Regions from separate parts of the Pseudomonas sp. 05N36 genome, predicted to be linked through region 1. Evidence: riboswitches for the same ligand, from Rfam matches in the RefSeq annotation. Region 1 holds a riboswitch; the other holds the start of a gene.
The links. Region 1 has a riboswitch for cobalamin ahead of cobW (cobalamin biosynthesis protein CobW). Riboswitches for the same ligand answer to the same signal wherever they lie in the genome.
Positions count from the first base shown of each region.

Region 2: it holds a riboswitch for cobalamin, as region 1 does, so the genes downstream of both, cobO (cob(I)yrinic acid a,c-diamide adenosyltransferase) here and cobW (cobalamin biosynthesis protein CobW) in region 1, are expected to answer to the same signal.

Region 1 covers NZ_JBFTNH010000023.1:82,555-90,804, reverse strand. The annotation lists gene cobM (precorrin-4 C(11)-methyltransferase) at 1-23, opposite strand, end outside; gene AC1DIH_RS24355 (cobalamin biosynthesis protein) at 105-518, opposite strand; gene AC1DIH_RS24350 (CbtA family protein) at 515-1,216, opposite strand; gene AC1DIH_RS24345 (CbtB domain-containing protein) at 1,228-1,419, opposite strand; cobalamin riboswitch at 1,520-1,745, opposite strand; cobalamin riboswitch at 1,932-2,143, shown strand; gene cobW (cobalamin biosynthesis protein CobW) at 2,242-3,309, shown strand; gene cobN (cobaltochelatase subunit CobN) at 3,313-7,200, shown strand; gene AC1DIH_RS24330 (magnesium chelatase ATPase subunit I) at 7,322-8,250, shown strand, end outside.
Region 2 covers NZ_JBFTNH010000018.1:82,476-90,725, forward strand. The annotation lists gene AC1DIH_RS21340 (C40 family peptidase) at 1-474, shown strand, start outside; gene AC1DIH_RS21345 (class I SAM-dependent methyltransferase) at 490-1,152, shown strand; gene AC1DIH_RS21350 (hypothetical protein) at 1,180-1,764, opposite strand; cobalamin riboswitch at 1,924-2,158, shown strand; gene cobO (cob(I)yrinic acid a,c-diamide adenosyltransferase) at 2,240-2,851, shown strand; gene AC1DIH_RS21360 (cobyrinate a,c-diamide synthase) at 2,848-4,143, shown strand; gene bluB (5,6-dimethylbenzimidazole synthase) at 4,140-4,796, shown strand; gene cbiB (adenosylcobinamide-phosphate synthase CbiB) at 4,793-5,701, shown strand; gene cobD (threonine-phosphate decarboxylase CobD) at 5,694-6,686, shown strand; gene AC1DIH_RS21380 (cobyric acid synthase) at 6,683-8,134, shown strand; gene cobU (bifunctional adenosylcobinamide kinase/adenosylcobinamide-phosphate guanylyltransferase) at 8,212-8,250, shown strand, end outside.

The sequences.
Region 1 (8,250 bases):
GCGCCAATGAAGTAGACGGTCATGGCCGGCTCCTGTGAAAAATTGTCAAAGCAAGGCTTCAGATGAAGATTGCTCATGATCGAAGGCGGGGATTATCGAGGATTTTACGCAGCACCGGCCAACGCAAACGTCGCTTGGGCATATTTTTGTCGCGGGATCAGCAGTTTAGCCGGTGCCTGCGCCAGTTGTTCGGCGAGGGCCAGTGCGGCACTTTCCGCTATGCCGTAGCAGCCGGTGCGCTCGAAGGCGATTTGCGAGCGATGGCTGAGTTGCGGTTGATAGCTGGAAAGTTGTTCGCTGCTGAAGCAGATCAGTGGCAGTGACAGTTGCCGGGCCAACTCGATCAGACCGGGCTCATCACGTTTCAGATCGATGCTGGCCAAGGCCTTGATCGCCTGTAATTCGATGTGATGAGCCTGCAACGCCTGGTCGAGCAACGTGCGCAGCGTGCTGGCCGGGCAGCCGCGCTGGCAGCCCAGGCCGACCACCAGGGTCGGTGCTGCGCCCGTTTCACTCATGCGTGATATTGATCATCGCTTTTGCGGCGGAACAACCAGGCGCTGATCAGGCCCATTGCCAGCCAGAACGCGGCGTTGGTCAGCTGCGAGGCGATCTTGAATTGCGCTTCGAGGGCTTCAGGGGCCAGCATCGAATGCACTTCAGGCTGCGGCGCGCCGATGATATGCGGCACGGCCAGAATGGCGACACCGAGCACTTTCAGCAGCCAATGCCGGGCGAACACGATCAGCGCGATACCGACAGCGGTGGACGCTGCCGTGCTGATCCACCAGATTTGCCGTTGTGTCAGGTCTGCGGCGGCAGTTCCCGGCAATTCCGGCGGCAAACCCAGGGTCGGTGCGAGGACGAAGGTCGCATAACCGGCCAATCCCCAGAGCAGGCCTTGAGAAGTGCGAGTCGGCGCGCGCAGGGTGTAGAGACCCGCGAGCATCAGCGCAAAACCGACGGCGACCACCAGATTGCCACCAGTGGTCGACAGCACGCGCTGCCAGCCATCTTCCGGTTCCCAAGCCTCTGCATCGTGGGTGTGGCCAGCCATGGCGCCTTCGGCATGTTCATGGACTTCAGCCGCCGGGGCTTTTTCGTAGGTCTCCGCCTGAAGAATCAGCGGCGCGACCCAGAAGCTTTGCAGCAGGGTCAGCAGCAGGGCGGCCAGCAAGCCGGTGAAACCTGCGGTTTGCGCTATACGCTTGATCATCTCGGCAGGTCTCAGTGGCACGGGAAAGCAGAACTGTGACGGGTATCGTGGGCGGCGTTGTGCACCGCGTCGATGTGCGAGAAGCCGGCGAAATACACAAGGCACGCGCCCAGGATCGATGCGCTGATAGCGGCAACGAGGCGTTGGCTCAGGGTGGAGGTGGTGCTGGCGGTGACGTGGCGAGTGCTGCTGATGATCGACATGGCGCTTCCCTCTGGTCAGTCAGTGGGTGAAGCGAGCGCATGCAAACCCCCGCGAGCCGGGCACGCAGAGGCTGAAACAGCGCCCGCCCACCGCGGGTTTGTTATTGATGTGTTGCGGGCCGGTCTCCGGGCTCACGAGGGGCTGGCATTCGCCGAACCTGCAAGAATCGCCTTCCCATGCCGAACTGCTGGCACAGTGGATCTGATTCTTCGCTCGCTTACCGTTGCGGGGGCAGCACCGGACTGACATGGCTTTTGAGTAAAGCACATGATTCACCGGTTTCCCGTTTCACCCTGTGAAGGGCACCCGTAACAAGGCGTGTAGGAGAGCATGGGCGAGGGCGGGGCGTCAATTGGCAAGCGTTCTCAACGCGAGACCGAGGTGCTGCCATCGCGAGCGGGCTCGCTCCCACATTGGAACGCGGTCAACTGTGGGAGCGAGCCTGCTCGCGATGGCGCCATCACAGCCGACGCACAACTCAGGCGAACATTGACCCGCCCCGATGCGATGCGTAGCCTTGCGCTTTCGAGGTTCTTTGGCGCGTGCGCCGAAGCTAAGAAGGGAACGCGGTCGATGCCGCGGCTGCCCCCGCAACTGTGAACGGTTTCGTTTCTGCCATGCCACTGCGCTCTTTTGTTTTCAGGCGCGGGAAGGTGCAGGAACCGCCAGTCGAAAGACTGGCCCACCGTCAGCCAGGAGACCTGCCTCGATACAGATTCTCACTACAACCGGGCGGGGTGATCCGGTGGCGAATTCTTCCGCGCGCTCAAGCGCCGCCGGTTGTCGTCCCGTATGCCCGCCACCTTGCCAAAGGGCATCCGATGAAAACACTGGCCAAACTTCCCGTCACCATCGTCACCGGTTTCCTCGGTTCGGGCAAAACCACCTTGCTGCGACACATGCTCGATAACGCCCAGGGCCGGCGTATCGCGGTGATCGTCAACGAGTTCGGCGAGCTGGGCATCGACGGCGAAATCCTCAAGCAATGTTCCATCGGCTGCACCGAGGAAGAAGCCAACGGTCGCGTGTATGAGCTGGCCAACGGCTGCCTGTGCTGCACCGTTCAAGAAGAGTTCTTCCCGGTGATGCGCGAACTGGTTGCCCGTCGCGGCGATCTCGACCACATCCTCATCGAAACCTCCGGTCTGGCCCTGCCAAAGCCGTTGGTCCAGGCCTTCCAGTGGCCGGAAATCCGTAGCGCCTGCACCGTGGATGCGGTGATCACCGTGGTCGACAGCCCGGCCGTGGCCGCCGGCACTTTCGCCGCGTTCCCGGACCAGGTCGATGCCCAGCGCAAACTCGACCCGAACCTGGACCACGAATCGCCGCTGCACGAGCTGTTCGCCGACCAACTGGCCAGCGCCGACCTGGTGATCCTCAACAAGGCCGACCTGATCAGCCCGGCGGATCTGGCCAAAGTGCGCCTGGAAGTCGCCGAAGAACTGCCGCCAGCGGTGAAAATCATCGAATCCAGCAGCGGTCGCTTGCCGCTGGACGTGTTGATCGGCCTGGGTGCCGGCTCCGAAGAACACATCGACAGCCGCCACAGCCACCACGACCATCACCACGATGGCGACGACCACGACGATCACGATCACGACGCCTTCGATTCGATTTCCATCGAATTGCCACAAGCCGACGAAAGCCTGTTACTCGATGCCCTGACCCAATTGGTGGTCCAGCACGGCATCCTGCGGGTCAAGGGTTTCGCCGCAATCCCGAGCAAGCCGATGCGCTTGCTGATCCAGGGCGTGGGTACGCGTTTCGACAAGCATTTCGATCGTCAGTGGGGCGCAGACGAAGCGCGCAGCACCCGTCTGGTGCTGATCGGCCAGCAACTCGACGCCGCCTTGCTCGAAGCGCAATTGCGCGCCGCGCTCAGCGTTTAATCCATGCACCTGCTCAGGACCCAGCCCGGCGGTTTCGTCTCGGATGACAACATTGCCGACCTTGGCCAAACCCCCGCCGAGCTGGTGATTCTGTGCAGCGGCGACTCCAGCCTGGCGCTGCTCGCCGAAGCGGCGCAGCAGTTGCCCGAGGACTACCCGAGCCTGCGCCTGGCCAACCCGATGCAGGTGCAGAATCACGCCTCGGTCGACTTGTACGTCGACGAAGTGCTGCGCCACGCCAAGGTGATTCTGATCTCGCTGCACGGCGGGATTGCCTATTGGCGCTACGGCATCGAACGCCTGGTGGAGCTGTCGCAACGCGGTGTGCAACTGATTCTGGTGCCGGGCGATGACCGTCCCGACCCGGAACTCAGCGACCTCAGCACCGTACCTGTCGAAGACCGCGAGCGGCTTTGGCATTTTTTGCGTCAGGGCGGCATGGGCAATGCGCTGGATTTGTATCGCTGCCTGGCCAGTCGTTGGCTGGGCCGCGATTACCACTGGTCCGAACCGCAGACCTTGCCGCGTACCGCGATTTACCACCCACACAAAAGCAACGCGACGCTGGGCGATTGGCAAGCCGACTGGCAGCTTGATCAACCGGTGGCGGCGGTGCTGTTTTACCGTTCGCACTTGCAGGCGGCGAACACCGCTTTCATCGATGTTTTCTGCCAGCGCTTGCAGGCGGCGGGACTGAACCCGCTGCCGATAGCGCTGGCCAGTTTGAAAGAGCCCGGCTGCCTGACGGTGATCGAGGACTGGCTGGATGAGGTGCAGGCCTCGGTGATTCTCAACACCACCGGGTTTGCTCAATCGAGCCCCGAAGCCCCGCACCTGCGGCCCTTCCGGCGCAATATCCCGGTGATCCAGGCGATCTGCGCCCAGGACAACGAACCCGGTTGGCGTGCCAGCGAGCAAGGGCTCGGCCCGCGGGATCTGGCGATGCACATCGCTTTGCCGGAGCTCGATGGGCGGATCATCAGCCGCCCGATCAGCTTCAAGGACCTGGCCTGGCGCAGTGAGCGCAGTCAGTCCGACGTAGTCTGCTATCGACCGCAGCCCGAGCGCATGGATTTTGTTGCCGAACTGGCGCGGCGCTGGGTCGAGTTGGCGCGGGTGGCCAATACTGAAAAACGCATTGCGCTGATCCTCGCCAATTACCCGACCCGCGACGGGCGGATTGGCAACGGCGTTGGCCTCGACACGCCGGCTGCGGCGCTGAATATCCTGCGGGCGCTGCACGCCGAGGGCTATCCATTGCCGGCCGATTTGCCGGAAAGCGGCACCGCATTGATTCAGCAATTGCTCGGCGGGGTCAGCAATGACCTGGAGAGCATTGACCTGCGCCCGTGCCAGCAAAGCCTGGCACTGGCCGACTATTACTCGATGTTCAACGCCTTGCCCGAAGCCAACCGTGCAGCGGTGCTGGAACGTTGGGGATCGCCTGAACACGACCCGATGTTCCGCAGCGGACGAATGATGGTCGCGGGGCTGCGGTTTGGCCTGACCTTTGTCGGCATTCAGCCGGCGCGCGGTTATCAGGTCGATCCGAGCGCGGTCTATCACGACCCGGACCTGGTGCCGCCCCACGGTTACCTGGCGTTCTACTTCTGGTTGCGCCAGGCCTACGGCGCCCACGCGGTGATTCATGTCGGCAAGCACGGTAACCTTGAATGGTTGCCGGGCAAGGGCGTTGGCCTGTCCGAAAGCTGCTGGCCGGACGCGTTGCTCGGGCCGCTGCCGAACATTTACCCGTTTATCGTCAATGATCCGGGCGAGGGTGCGCAGGCCAAACGGCGGACGCAGGCGGTGATCATCGACCACCTGATGCCGCCACTGACCCGCGCCGAAACCTACGGCCCGTTGCGCAATCTGGAACTGTTGGCCGACGAGTATTACGAAGCCCAATTGCTCGACCCACGCCGTGCACGGGAGTTGCAGCGCGACATCCTCAATCTGGTGCGTGAAACCCACATCGACCGCGAGTTGCAACTGGACGAGAAGCTCGACAGCGACGCCGATGCCGCGATCTGGTTGCCGCGTCTGGACACCTATTTGTGCGACCTGAAAGAGTCGCAGATCCGCGACGGCCTGCACGTGTTCGGCGAATCGCCAAGCGGGCGTTTGCGCATCGACACCCTGCTGGCGTTGCTGCGCATTCCGCGCGGTGACGGTCGAGGGGCGCAATCGAGTTTGCTCCGGGCGTTGGCCAAGGCTTTCACGCTCGGGTTCGATCCGCTGGATTGTGTGTTGTCCGATCCTTGGTCCGGTCCGAAACCGGCTGAATTGCTGACGCTCAGCGCTGAGGCCTGGCGTACGGCGGGCGATACCCGTGAACGCCTGGAATTGTTCGCCGCTCAACTGATCTCGCAGACTGTGAATGCCGAAGTCGAGCTACTGACCCCGTCTCAAGCCAAACCCGGTCCCTGTGGGAGCGAGCCTGCTCGCGAAGCGGTTAATCATTCAACATTGATATCGATTGACCCGGCGCTTTCGCGAGCGGGCTCGCTCCCACAGGAGGCAGGTTGGTCTGACGTGAAAGCGATCATCGACAACCTGTGTGAGGTGGTCGCACCGCGTCTGGACGCCTGCGGCCCGGCAGAAATGCGCGGTCTGCTCGATGCCCTCAGCGGTCGCTTTGTTCCGGCAGGTCCCAGCGGCGCCCCGAGTCGCGGGCGTCTCGATGTGCTGCCCACCGGGCGCAATTTCTACTCGGTGGACGTGCGCAACCTGCCGACCACTACCGCCTGGCGCATTGGTTTCCAGTCGGCGAACCTGATTCTTGAGCGGCACCTACAGGACCACGGCGATCATTTGCGCCAGTTGGGTTTGTCGGTCTGGGGCACGGCGACCATGCGCACCGGCGGCGACGATATTGCCCAGGCCATGGCGCTGATGGGCGTGCGTCCGGTCTGGGCGACGGGCAGTCAGCGGGTCGACGACTTCGAGATTCTGCCATTGAGCCTGCTCGACCGGCCGCGAGTGGACGTGACGTTGCGCGTTTCCGGGTTCTTCCGCGATGCCTTCGCCAACCTGATTCGGTTGTTCGATGCCGCCGTGCAAGCGGTTGCCGCGCTGGATGAACCGGACGACATGAACCCGTTGGCGGCCAAGGTTCGCAGCGAACGCGAAGCACTGATCCAGTCCGGTCTGGACGAAGAGGCCGCCGCACGACAGGCCGGCTGGCGGATTTTCGGCGCCAAGCCCGGCGCGTATGGCGCGGGTGTGCAGGGCGCTATCGATGGCCGTTTGTGGCAGAGCCGCGAGGATCTGGCCGAGGTCTACCTGAACTGGGGCGGCTACGCTTACGGCGGTTCCGATGAGGGCACGGCGGCTCGCGAACAGTTCGCCCAGCGCTTGAGCCAGGTTCAGGCGGTGCTGCAAAACCAGGACAATCGCGAGCACGACTTGCTCGATTCCAACGACTATTACCAGTTCCAGGGCGGCATGCTCGCCGCTGTCGAAAGCCTCAGTGGCGAAGCGGCGGCGAGCTACCATGGCGACCACAGTCAGCCGGATTTGCCGAAGATCCGTACGCTCAAGGAAGAGCTGAACCGGGTGATCCGTTCCCGGGCGGCCAACCCGAAGTGGATCGACGGGATCAAGCGGCACGGCTACAAAGGTGCTTTTGAACTGGCGGCCACCGTCGATAACCTGTTCGCCTTCGACGCCACCACACAGCTGATCGACGATCACCAGTACGCCTTGCTGGCCGACGCCTATTTGCTTGACCCGTCGACCCGCGAGTTCGTCCAGCAGCATAATCCCCACGCCTTGCGCGACATGACCGAACGCCTGCTCGAAGCCCAGCAGCGCGGGATGTGGCAGGAGCCGGGCGAGTATCGGGAGGCGTTGGAGAATTTGTTGTTGGATATAGAAGAAGACAGCTAGATCAGCAGCGACTCAAGTCTAATGTGGGAGCGAGCAAGCTCGCTCCCACAGGTTGTGCTTTTTAACTGACAGACATTGGTGTTCATCCCTAGTAATGACCGACCATGATCGAGACCAGACAATGACCGACACCCCGCATTTCCCGCTGTCCGCCGTGGTCGGCGCCGATGCCCTGAAACTGGCGCTGTGCCTGACGGCCATCGACCCGAAAATCGGCGGCGTGCTGATCGAAGGGCCGCGGGGCATGGCCAAGTCGACGTTGGCCCGTGGCCTGGCGGACCTGCTCGCCAGCGGGCAGTTCGTCACCTTGCCGTTGGGCGCGACTGAAGAGCGACTGGTCGGCACCCTCGACCTGGACGCCGCGCTGGGCGAAGGCCGTGCGCAGTTTTCCCCCGGTGTGTTGGCCAAGGCTGACGGCGGCGTGCTGTACGTCGATGAAGTGAATCTGCTACCCGATCATCTGGTGGACCTGTTGCTCGACGTCGCTGCCAGCGGCACCAACCTGATCGAACGCGACGGCATTTCCCATCGGCATTCGGCGCGCTTTGTGCTGATTGGCACCATGAACCCGGAAGAGGGCGAGCTGCGTCCGCAACTGCTCGACCGTTTCGGTCTGAACGTCGCCCTCAGCGGTCACACGGCGCCGCTTGAGCGCGGTCAGATCATCCGTCGCCGGCTGGACTTCGACAGCGACCCCCACGTTTTTTGCGCCGAGTGGGAAAGTCAGCAGCAGGCATTGCGTGAACGCTGCCAAGGTGCACGTGCAGCACTGGCGAGCATTCCTCTGGATGATCAGGCACTGGCGCAGATCACCGAGCGTTGTTTTGCCGCCGGGGTCGACGGCTTGCGTGCCGACCTGGTCTGGCTGCGTGCCGCCCGCGCCCATGCGGCGTGGCGTGGGGCCGGGGCGATCGGCGAGGAAGACATCGATGCAGTGGCCGAGTTTGCCCTGCGCCATCGTCGTCGCGACACGCCGCCGTCCGCGCCGCGCCAGAACTCCACGCCAGACGCGTCCGCCGCCCAACAACTGAACCCCGGCGAAGGCCAGGG
Region 2 (8,250 bases), on a different contig from region 1:
AGCCGTACTCCGCCGCCTGTCAAAGTCGTTCGCGCCCCGGTTTTCGCTCCCGCCCAATCGTTCTCGCCTGCCGCTGAAGACGTGCTGATTCGCGCGCTGGGTCTGGTCGGCACGCCTTATCGTTGGGGCGGCAATACGCCGGATTCAGGTTTCGATTGCAGCGGCCTGATCGGCTACGTCTACCGCGATGCGGCGGGTATTTCCTTGCCGCGCTCGACTCGCGAGATGATCGGCATGCAAGCGCCGAACATTGGCCTGGAGGCTCTGCAAACCGGCGACCTGATCTTCTTCGCCACCAATGGCGGCTCGCAAGTCAGCCACGCCGGGATCTACGTCGGTGAAGGTCGCTTCGTGCATGCTCCCGCCACGGGTGGTACGGTGAAGCTCGACAGTTTGTCCAAGGCCTATTGGCAGAGAGCCTACCTGAGCGCCAAGCGTGTTATCGAGCCTGAGCATCTGGCGCACAATTTCTAGTTCGCAGAGGTTGTCATGACCGCTCGCACACTCAATCTCGACGATTCCCTTTATAACTACCTGCTCGACGTTTCCTTGCGCGAAACGCCGCTGCAGCGTCGCTTGCGTGACGAAACCCAGGCGCTGCCCATGGCGCGCTGGCAGGTGGCGCCCGAGCAGGGGCAGTTCCTCGCCTTGCTGGTCAAGCTGATGAGCGCCAGGCGCTTGCTCGAAGTGGGGACTTTCACCGGCTACAGCGCCTTGTGCATGGCGACCGCCTTGCCGGATGACGGCTCGTTGATCTGCTGTGACCTTCCCGGAGACTACAACGCCACGGCGCGCCGCTACTGGCAGGAGGCTGGTCTCGCCGGGCGCATCGATTTGCGTTTGGCCCCCGCGTTGCAAACCCTGGCTCAACTTGAGCAGCAAGGGCAGGGTGGTTGTTTCGATCTGATCTTCATCGATGCCGACAAGGCCAACTATCCGGCGTATCTGGAAAGCGCTCTGCGGCTGCTGCGAAGCGGTGGGTTGGCGGTATTCGACAACACGCTGTGGAGTGGGCGAGTACTGGAAGACAATCCTGCGAGCGAAGACACCCGAGCCATCCAGGCGCTTAATCGCGCCTTGAAGGATGACTCGCGTGTCGATCTGTCGTTGTTGCCGCTGGGCGATGGTTTGACCTTGTGCCGCAAGCGCTAGACCCTGATTGGCCTAAGGTTCAACCTGTCAGCCGCGAGCCTCTTTGAGCAGCAGTGCGATGCCCGGATGGTAGTTGCCGGCTTCGTTGTGCAATTTGCGGTAGGCGTAGGGGAAGTACCAGGCCACGGCGCAGGTGTGTTCCTTTTGCAGGTCGTCGACCATGTCCTGGAGCTCTTCCGGCGTAGGACTGTGCTGGGTCTTTTGCGGGGCAACGAACAGGCAGCCGAGTTTCAGGTCACTGGCATAGCTGATTTTTTTCGCATCGCTCACGACGTCGTGCAAGGCCTGGGTCAGATTCAGGTTGTTGACTCGCGGCCAGCGTTGCGTGGCTTGAAGGTAGGCGCGTTCTTCTTTGCTGGCGATAAACAGGTCGGCGCGGCCATTGCGCTCGCCTTCCTCGATCTGCTTTTTCGTCGGAGTCTGTTCGAGGGTGACCATTTCAGCCATCCACGCTGCCGCCGAAAGCAGGCTCAGGTTGGCGCGTTCGTCAAACCAGTAAGGGCTTTCGTTATCGCCGCGTACTGCGTTGTAGCGGTCGATGCACTCGAACCAGCGCTCCAGCACCGGGCGCAGGAATTCCAGCTTCGGGTTACTGATGATCATGCCTTGCATGTTGCTCCCCCTCTTTGTTCTTGTAATATAAGGTTGTGGCTCTTTGATATCATCGCTTTTAGTGTGGCGCAAGATTGGCGCCAGTTTATTGATCGGGGTCGGTTTCTATCTGTCGATGAGCCCCCGGCTTTAATTGACGCTCCACCCCCAACCCTCTAACCTTCGCGACTTGTTTCAGGTGCTCTGTGACCCAGTGGTCGACCGAGTGAAACAGGGAAGCTGGTGAGGGCGCGTTCTTTGACAGAGCGGGCGACGATCCCGGCGCTGCCCCCGCAACGGTAAATGAGTAAAAACTGCGCTTTGAGCCACTGTGTCGAAGGTCGATATGGGAAGGCGCGCAGTCAGGCGCAAGCCGCTCATGAGCCCGGAGACCGGCCTGATCCATCCAGCGGCATCACGGTGGGCGATGCCAGGCTTCTTGCCGTCTATTTCTATGCCTGCCCGCCGTTATCCAGCCTCAACGGAGAGCTCCCCCATGACTGATTCCCCTGATCGTGACGAACGCCATCTGGCACGCATGCTGCGCAAGAAAGCGGTGATCGATGAGCGTATTGCCAACTCGCCGAATGAATGCGGCTTGCTGCTGGTCCTGTCCGGCAACGGCAAGGGCAAAAGCAGTTCAGCGTTCGGTATGCTCGCCCGGGCGATGGGCCACGGCATGCAGTGCGGCGTGGTGCAGTTCATCAAGGGGCGTAGCAGCACTGGTGAGGAGCTGTTCTTCCGGCGCTTCCCGGAGCAAGTGCGCTTCCACGTGATGGGCGAAGGTTTCACTTGGGAAACCCAGGATCGCCAGCGCGATATCGCCGCCGCCGAAGCTGCCTGGGAAGTCTCCCGTGAATTGCTGCGTGACCCGGGCATTGGTCTGGTGGTGCTCGATGAGCTGAATATCGCCCTCAAGCACGGTTATCTGGACCTCGATCAGGTGCTCAGCGACTTGCAGGCGCGTCCGCCGATGCAACACGTGGTGGTCACCGGTCGTGGCGCCAAGCCGGAAATGATCGAACTGGCCGACACCGTTACCGAAATGGGCATGATCAAGCACGCTTTCCAGGCCGGGATCAAAGCGCAGAAAGGCGTAGAGCTGTGAGTGAGCCGCGCTTTTGCCCGGCGGTACTGATTGCCGCGCCGGCTTCCGGTCAGGGCAAGACCACCGTCACTGCCGCGCTGGCCCGTTTGCATCGCAATCAGGGGCGCAAGGTCCGGGTGTTCAAATGCGGCCCGGACTTTCTCGACCCGATGATTCTCGAGCGCGCCAGCGGTGCGCCGGTCTATCAATTGGACATGTGGATGGTCGGCGAGCAGGAAAGTCGTCGACTGTTGTGGGAAGCCGCCGCTGAGGCTGATCTGATTTTGATCGAAGGCGTCATGGGCCTGTTCGATGGCACGCCGTCCAGCGCCGATCTGGCGCGGCACTTCGGCGTACCGGTGCTGGGTGTGATTGATGGCACCGCCATGGCTCAGACCTTCGGCGCGCTGGCGTTGGGGCTCGCACGTTATCAGCCGGACCTGCCGTTTGCCGGTGTCTTGGCCAACCGCGTCGGTACCTTGCGTCACGCGCAATTGCTCGAAGGCAGCCTCACCGAAGGCCTGCGCTGGTATGGCGCTTTGTCCCGGGAAACCGGGATCGAACTGCCAAGCCGTCACCTGGGCCTGGTCCAGGCCAGTGAATTGAATGACCTCGATCTGCGCCTCGACGCCGCCGCCGAAGCGTTGGCCAGCAGTTGCGAAGTGGCGTTGCCGCCCGCCGTCGAGTTCGCTGCACCTGACGTGATTGCCGCCGAGCCATTGTTGGCCGGTGTGCGAATTGCCGTGGCTCGCGATGAAGCGTTTGCCTTCACGTATGGCGCGAGCCTCGACTTGCTGCGGGCGATGGGTGCGGAGTTGCGATTCTTCTCGCCGATCCATGACCGTGAACTGCCAGAAGCGGACAGCCTGTATCTGCCCGGTGGCTATCCGGAATTGCACCACGTGGCGTTGGCTGAAAACCGCACAATGCTCGATGCCATTCGCGCGCATCACGGCGCTGGCAAACCGTTGTTGGCTGAATGCGGCGGCATGCTGTACCTGCTCGACTCACTGACCGATGTCGATGGCACGCGTGCCGAGTTGGTAGGGCTGCTGGCCGGTGATGCGGTGATGCAAAAGCGCCTGGCCGCGCTGGCCCTGCAAGCGGTCGAGTTACCCGAAGGCGCGTTGCGTGGCCACACCTACCACCATTCGTTGACCAGCACCGAGCTTGAGCCGATCGCTCGCGGCCTGAGCCCTAACGGCGGGCGCGGTGCCGAGGCGGTTTACCGTGACGGGCGGATGACGGCGTCTTATGTGCACTTTTATTTCCCGTCCAATCCGCAAGCGGTGGCGGCGTTGCTCAAGCCATGAATCCTGAAGATCTGGCGTTCAGCGCCGCCGAGCGCGAAGCGGTTTATCGCGCGATTGCCGAGCGTCGCGACATGCGTCACTTCAGTGGCGGCAGCGTCGAGCCCGAACTGCTTCGGCGTTTGCTCGAAGCGGCGCATCGGGCGCCGAGTGTCGGTTTGATGCAGCCCTGGCGGTTTATCCGCATCAGCGACCGAGCGTTACGCGGCAGGATCCAGCAACTGGTGGAAGAGGAGCGGGTACGCACCGCCGAAGCGCTGGGCGAACGCTCCGACGAATTCATGACGCTGAAAGTCGAAGGCATCAATGATTGCGCCGAAGTGTTGGTCGCCGCGCTGATGGATGATCGCGAGCGGCATATCTTTGGTCGTCGGACCTTGCCGGAAATGGACATGGCGTCGTTGTCCTGCGCGATCCAGAATCTTTGGCTGGCGTCCCGTGCCGAAGGTCTGGGCATGGGCTGGGTCTCGTTGTTCGAGCCGCAAGCCTTGGCCGATCTGCTCGGCCTGCCGCCGGGGGCCAAACCGCTGGCGGTGTTGTGCCTGGGACCGGTCAAGGAATTTTACCCGGCGCCGATGCTGGTCCTTGAAGGCTGGGCGCAGGCGCGTCCGCTGAGTGAACTGTTGTACGAGAATTTTTGGGGAGTGAGTCAATGAGTGTGGCGTTGCTGAGTGTCGCCGGCGTAGCGCTGGATGCGCTGCTGGGCGAACCCAAGCGCTGGCATCCGCTGGTGGCGTTCGGCCGTTTTGCCGATCGTATCGAGCAGCGTTTCAACTCTGCCGGTCGTGGCTGGCGCAGTCATGGCGTCACGGCCTGGGTGATGGCGGTGCTGCCGCTGACCCTGTTGATCACGGCATTGTCCTGGTTGCCTTACATCGGCTGGGTCGTCGAGATTCTCGCGTTGTATTGCGCGCTCGGTCTGCGCAGCCTTGGTGAGCATGTCGAGCCGGTGGCTCAGGCCCTGCGCAGCGACGACCTGGATGAAGCGCGCAAGCGTGTCGGTTATCTGGTCAGCCGTCAGACCAGTGAGCTGGACTCGACCGAAGTGGCCCGCGCGGCCACCGAATCGGTTCTGGAAAACGGCAGCGACGCGGTATTCGCCGCGCTGTTCTGGTTTGCCGTCGCGGGTGCGCCGGGCGTGGTGCTCTATCGGCTGAGCAATACGCTGGATGCCATGTGGGGTTATCGCAATGAACGCTTTGAACGCTTCGGCTGGGCGGCGGCGAAAATCGACGATGTGCTCAACTATATTCCGGCGCGTCTGGTGGCATTGACTTACGCGCTGCTGGGCAAAACCCGTTTGGCACTCAAATGCTGGCGCACCCAGGGGCCGACCTGGGACAGCCCGAACGCCGGGCCGGTGATGGCTGCTGGCGCGGGCGCTCTGGGCGTCGAGTTGGGCGGGGCGGCGATCTATCACGGTGAGCTGCATCAGCGTCCACAGTTGGGCGAAGGTGTGCCGGCAGACGCCAACTCCATCGATCACGGCTGGCAACTGGTTCAGCGTGGGGTATGGCTGTGGTTGCTGATCCTCTGTGTGGGAGCCGAGTTTTATGCTTGAGCACGGTGGCCGCTTGCGCAAGGCGGCGTTGCAGTACGGCATCGCCGAAGCCGATTGGCTCGACTTGTCCAGCGGTCTGGCACCTTGGCCGTGGGCGATTCCGGACATCCCGTTGCGGGCCTGGGCGCGCTTGCCGGAAACCGATGACGGCCTGGAGCAGGCTGCACGCGAATACTACGGCGCCTCGCAGGTGCTGCCGGTCGCGGGCTCCCAGGCGGCTATCCAGTTGCTGCCACGCCTGCGTCGCGCCGGTAAAGTCGGCGTGCTCTCGCCGTGTTATGCCGAGCACGCCGAGGCCTGGCGTCGCAACGGCTACATCGTGCGTGAAGTGCTGGAGCAGGAAGTCGACTTTTTCCTCGATAGCCTCGACGTGCTGGTGGTGGTTAACCCGAACAATCCCACCGGCCTGAGCCTGACCCCGGAACGCCTGCTCGACTGGCATGCACGGCTGGCACAGCGCGGCGGCTGGCTGGTGGTCGACGAAGCCTTCATGGACAACACCCCACAGTTGAGCCTGTCGTCTTATACCGATCAGGTCGGCTTGATCGTCTTGCGTTCGTTCGGCAAGTTTTTCGGCCTGGCCGGGGTGCGATTGGGTTTTGTACTGGCCGAGCGCAAATTGCTCAAACTGCTCGCCGAGCAGGTCGGTCCTTGGGCGGTCAGCGGGCCGACCCGGGTAGTGGGTCAGGTCTGTTTGCGTGACACCCAAGGCCACGCTCGCCAGCGTCTGCGCAGTGAAGAAGCGAGCCAGCGTCTGGCTGAGGTTCTCGAGCGTCATGGCTTCAAGCCGCACGGCGGTTGTGCGTTGTTTCAGTGGTTGATCATCGAGCGCGCAGAGCATCTGCACGAATTCATGGCCCGGCGCGGCATCTTGCTGCGCCTGTTCACCCACAATAGCAGCCTGCGGTTCGGCCTGCCGGCCGATGACGCCGATTGGCAGCGCCTCGAGCACGCTTTCGAAGCCTACGCCAAGGAAACCCCATGACCACGCTGATGGTGCAAGGCACCACCTCGGACGCCGGCAAAAGTACCCTGGTAACCGCGCTGTGCCGCTGGCTGACGCGCCAGGGTGTTCGCGTGGCGCCGTTCAAGCCGCAGAACATGGCACTCAACAGCGCGGTAACCGCCGACGGTGGCGAAATCGGCCGCGCTCAAGCTGTGCAGGCCCAGGCGGCCAACCTGGAGCCACACACCGACATGAATCCGGTGCTGCTCAAGCCCAATAGCGATACCGGCGCGCAAGTGATCATTCACGGACGTGCCGTGACCACCATGAACGCCGTCGCCTATCACGACTACAAAGCCATCGCCATGCAAGCGGTGCTCGCCTCTCACCAACGTTTGAGTGCAGCCTATCCGGTGGTGATGGTCGAAGGCGCGGGGTCACCCGCCGAGATCAATTTGCGTGCCGGCGACATTGCCAACATGGGGTTCGCCGAGGCGGTGGATTGTCCGGTGGTGCTGATCGCCGACATCAATCGCGGCGGGGTATTCGCGCATTTGGTGGGCACACTGGAGCTGTTGTCAGCCACTGAGCAGGCGCGGGTCAAAGGCTTCATCATCAACCGTTTTCGCGGCGATATCGCCTTGCTGCAGCCGGGCCTCGACTGGCTGGAAGAGCGCACCGGCAAACCGGTGATCGGCGTGCTGCCGTATGTCATGGATCTGCATCTGGAAGCCGAAGACGGCATCGATCAGCGCCAGGCCGATAAGGCCGAGCAGGTGCTCAACGTGGTGGTGCCGGTATTGCCGCGTATCAGCAACCACACCGACTTCGATCCACTGCGTCTGCATCCGCAGGTCGATCTGCAATTCATCGGGCCGGGGCAGCCGATTCCGCCTGCCGATCTGATCATCCTGCCGGGCTCGAAGAGCGTGCGCAGCGACTTGCACTACTTGCGCACCAACGGCTGGGACGCGGCCATTACCCGCCATTTGCGTTACGGCGGCAAGCTGCTCGGCATTTGCGGTGGCCTGCAAATGCTCGGCGAGCACGTGCACGACCCGCTGGGGCTGGAAGGCGCGGCGGGCTCCAGTGCCGGTCTCGGCTTGCTGGCGTTCGAAACCGTGCTCGAAGAAGAGAAACAGCTGCGCAATGTGCGCGGACATCTGACGTTGGAAAACGCTGAAGTCAGCGGTTATGAAATTCACGCCGGGGTCACCACCGGTAGTGCTTTGGAGCAGGCGGCGGTGTTGCTGGATGACGGTCGCAGCGACGGAGCCCGAAGTGCTGACGGACAGGTGCTCGGCACGTATTTGCACGGCCTGTTCGAATCCCCGGCAGCGTGCAGTGCGCTGTTGCGCTGGTCCGGTTTGCAGGACGTGCAGGACGTCGATTACCACGCCTTGCGCGAGCGTGATATCGAGCGGTTGGCGGACCTGGTGGAGAAGCATCTGGATACTGGGTTGTTGCGTGAGCTCTGTGGGTTTTGAGGTGGTTGTGCCGGCCGCATCGCGAGCAGGCTCGCGATGACCTCGGTTGTCACTCCGCCATTTAGAGGTTTATGACCATGTTGCAACTGATCCTCGGCGGCGCCCGCTCCGGTAAA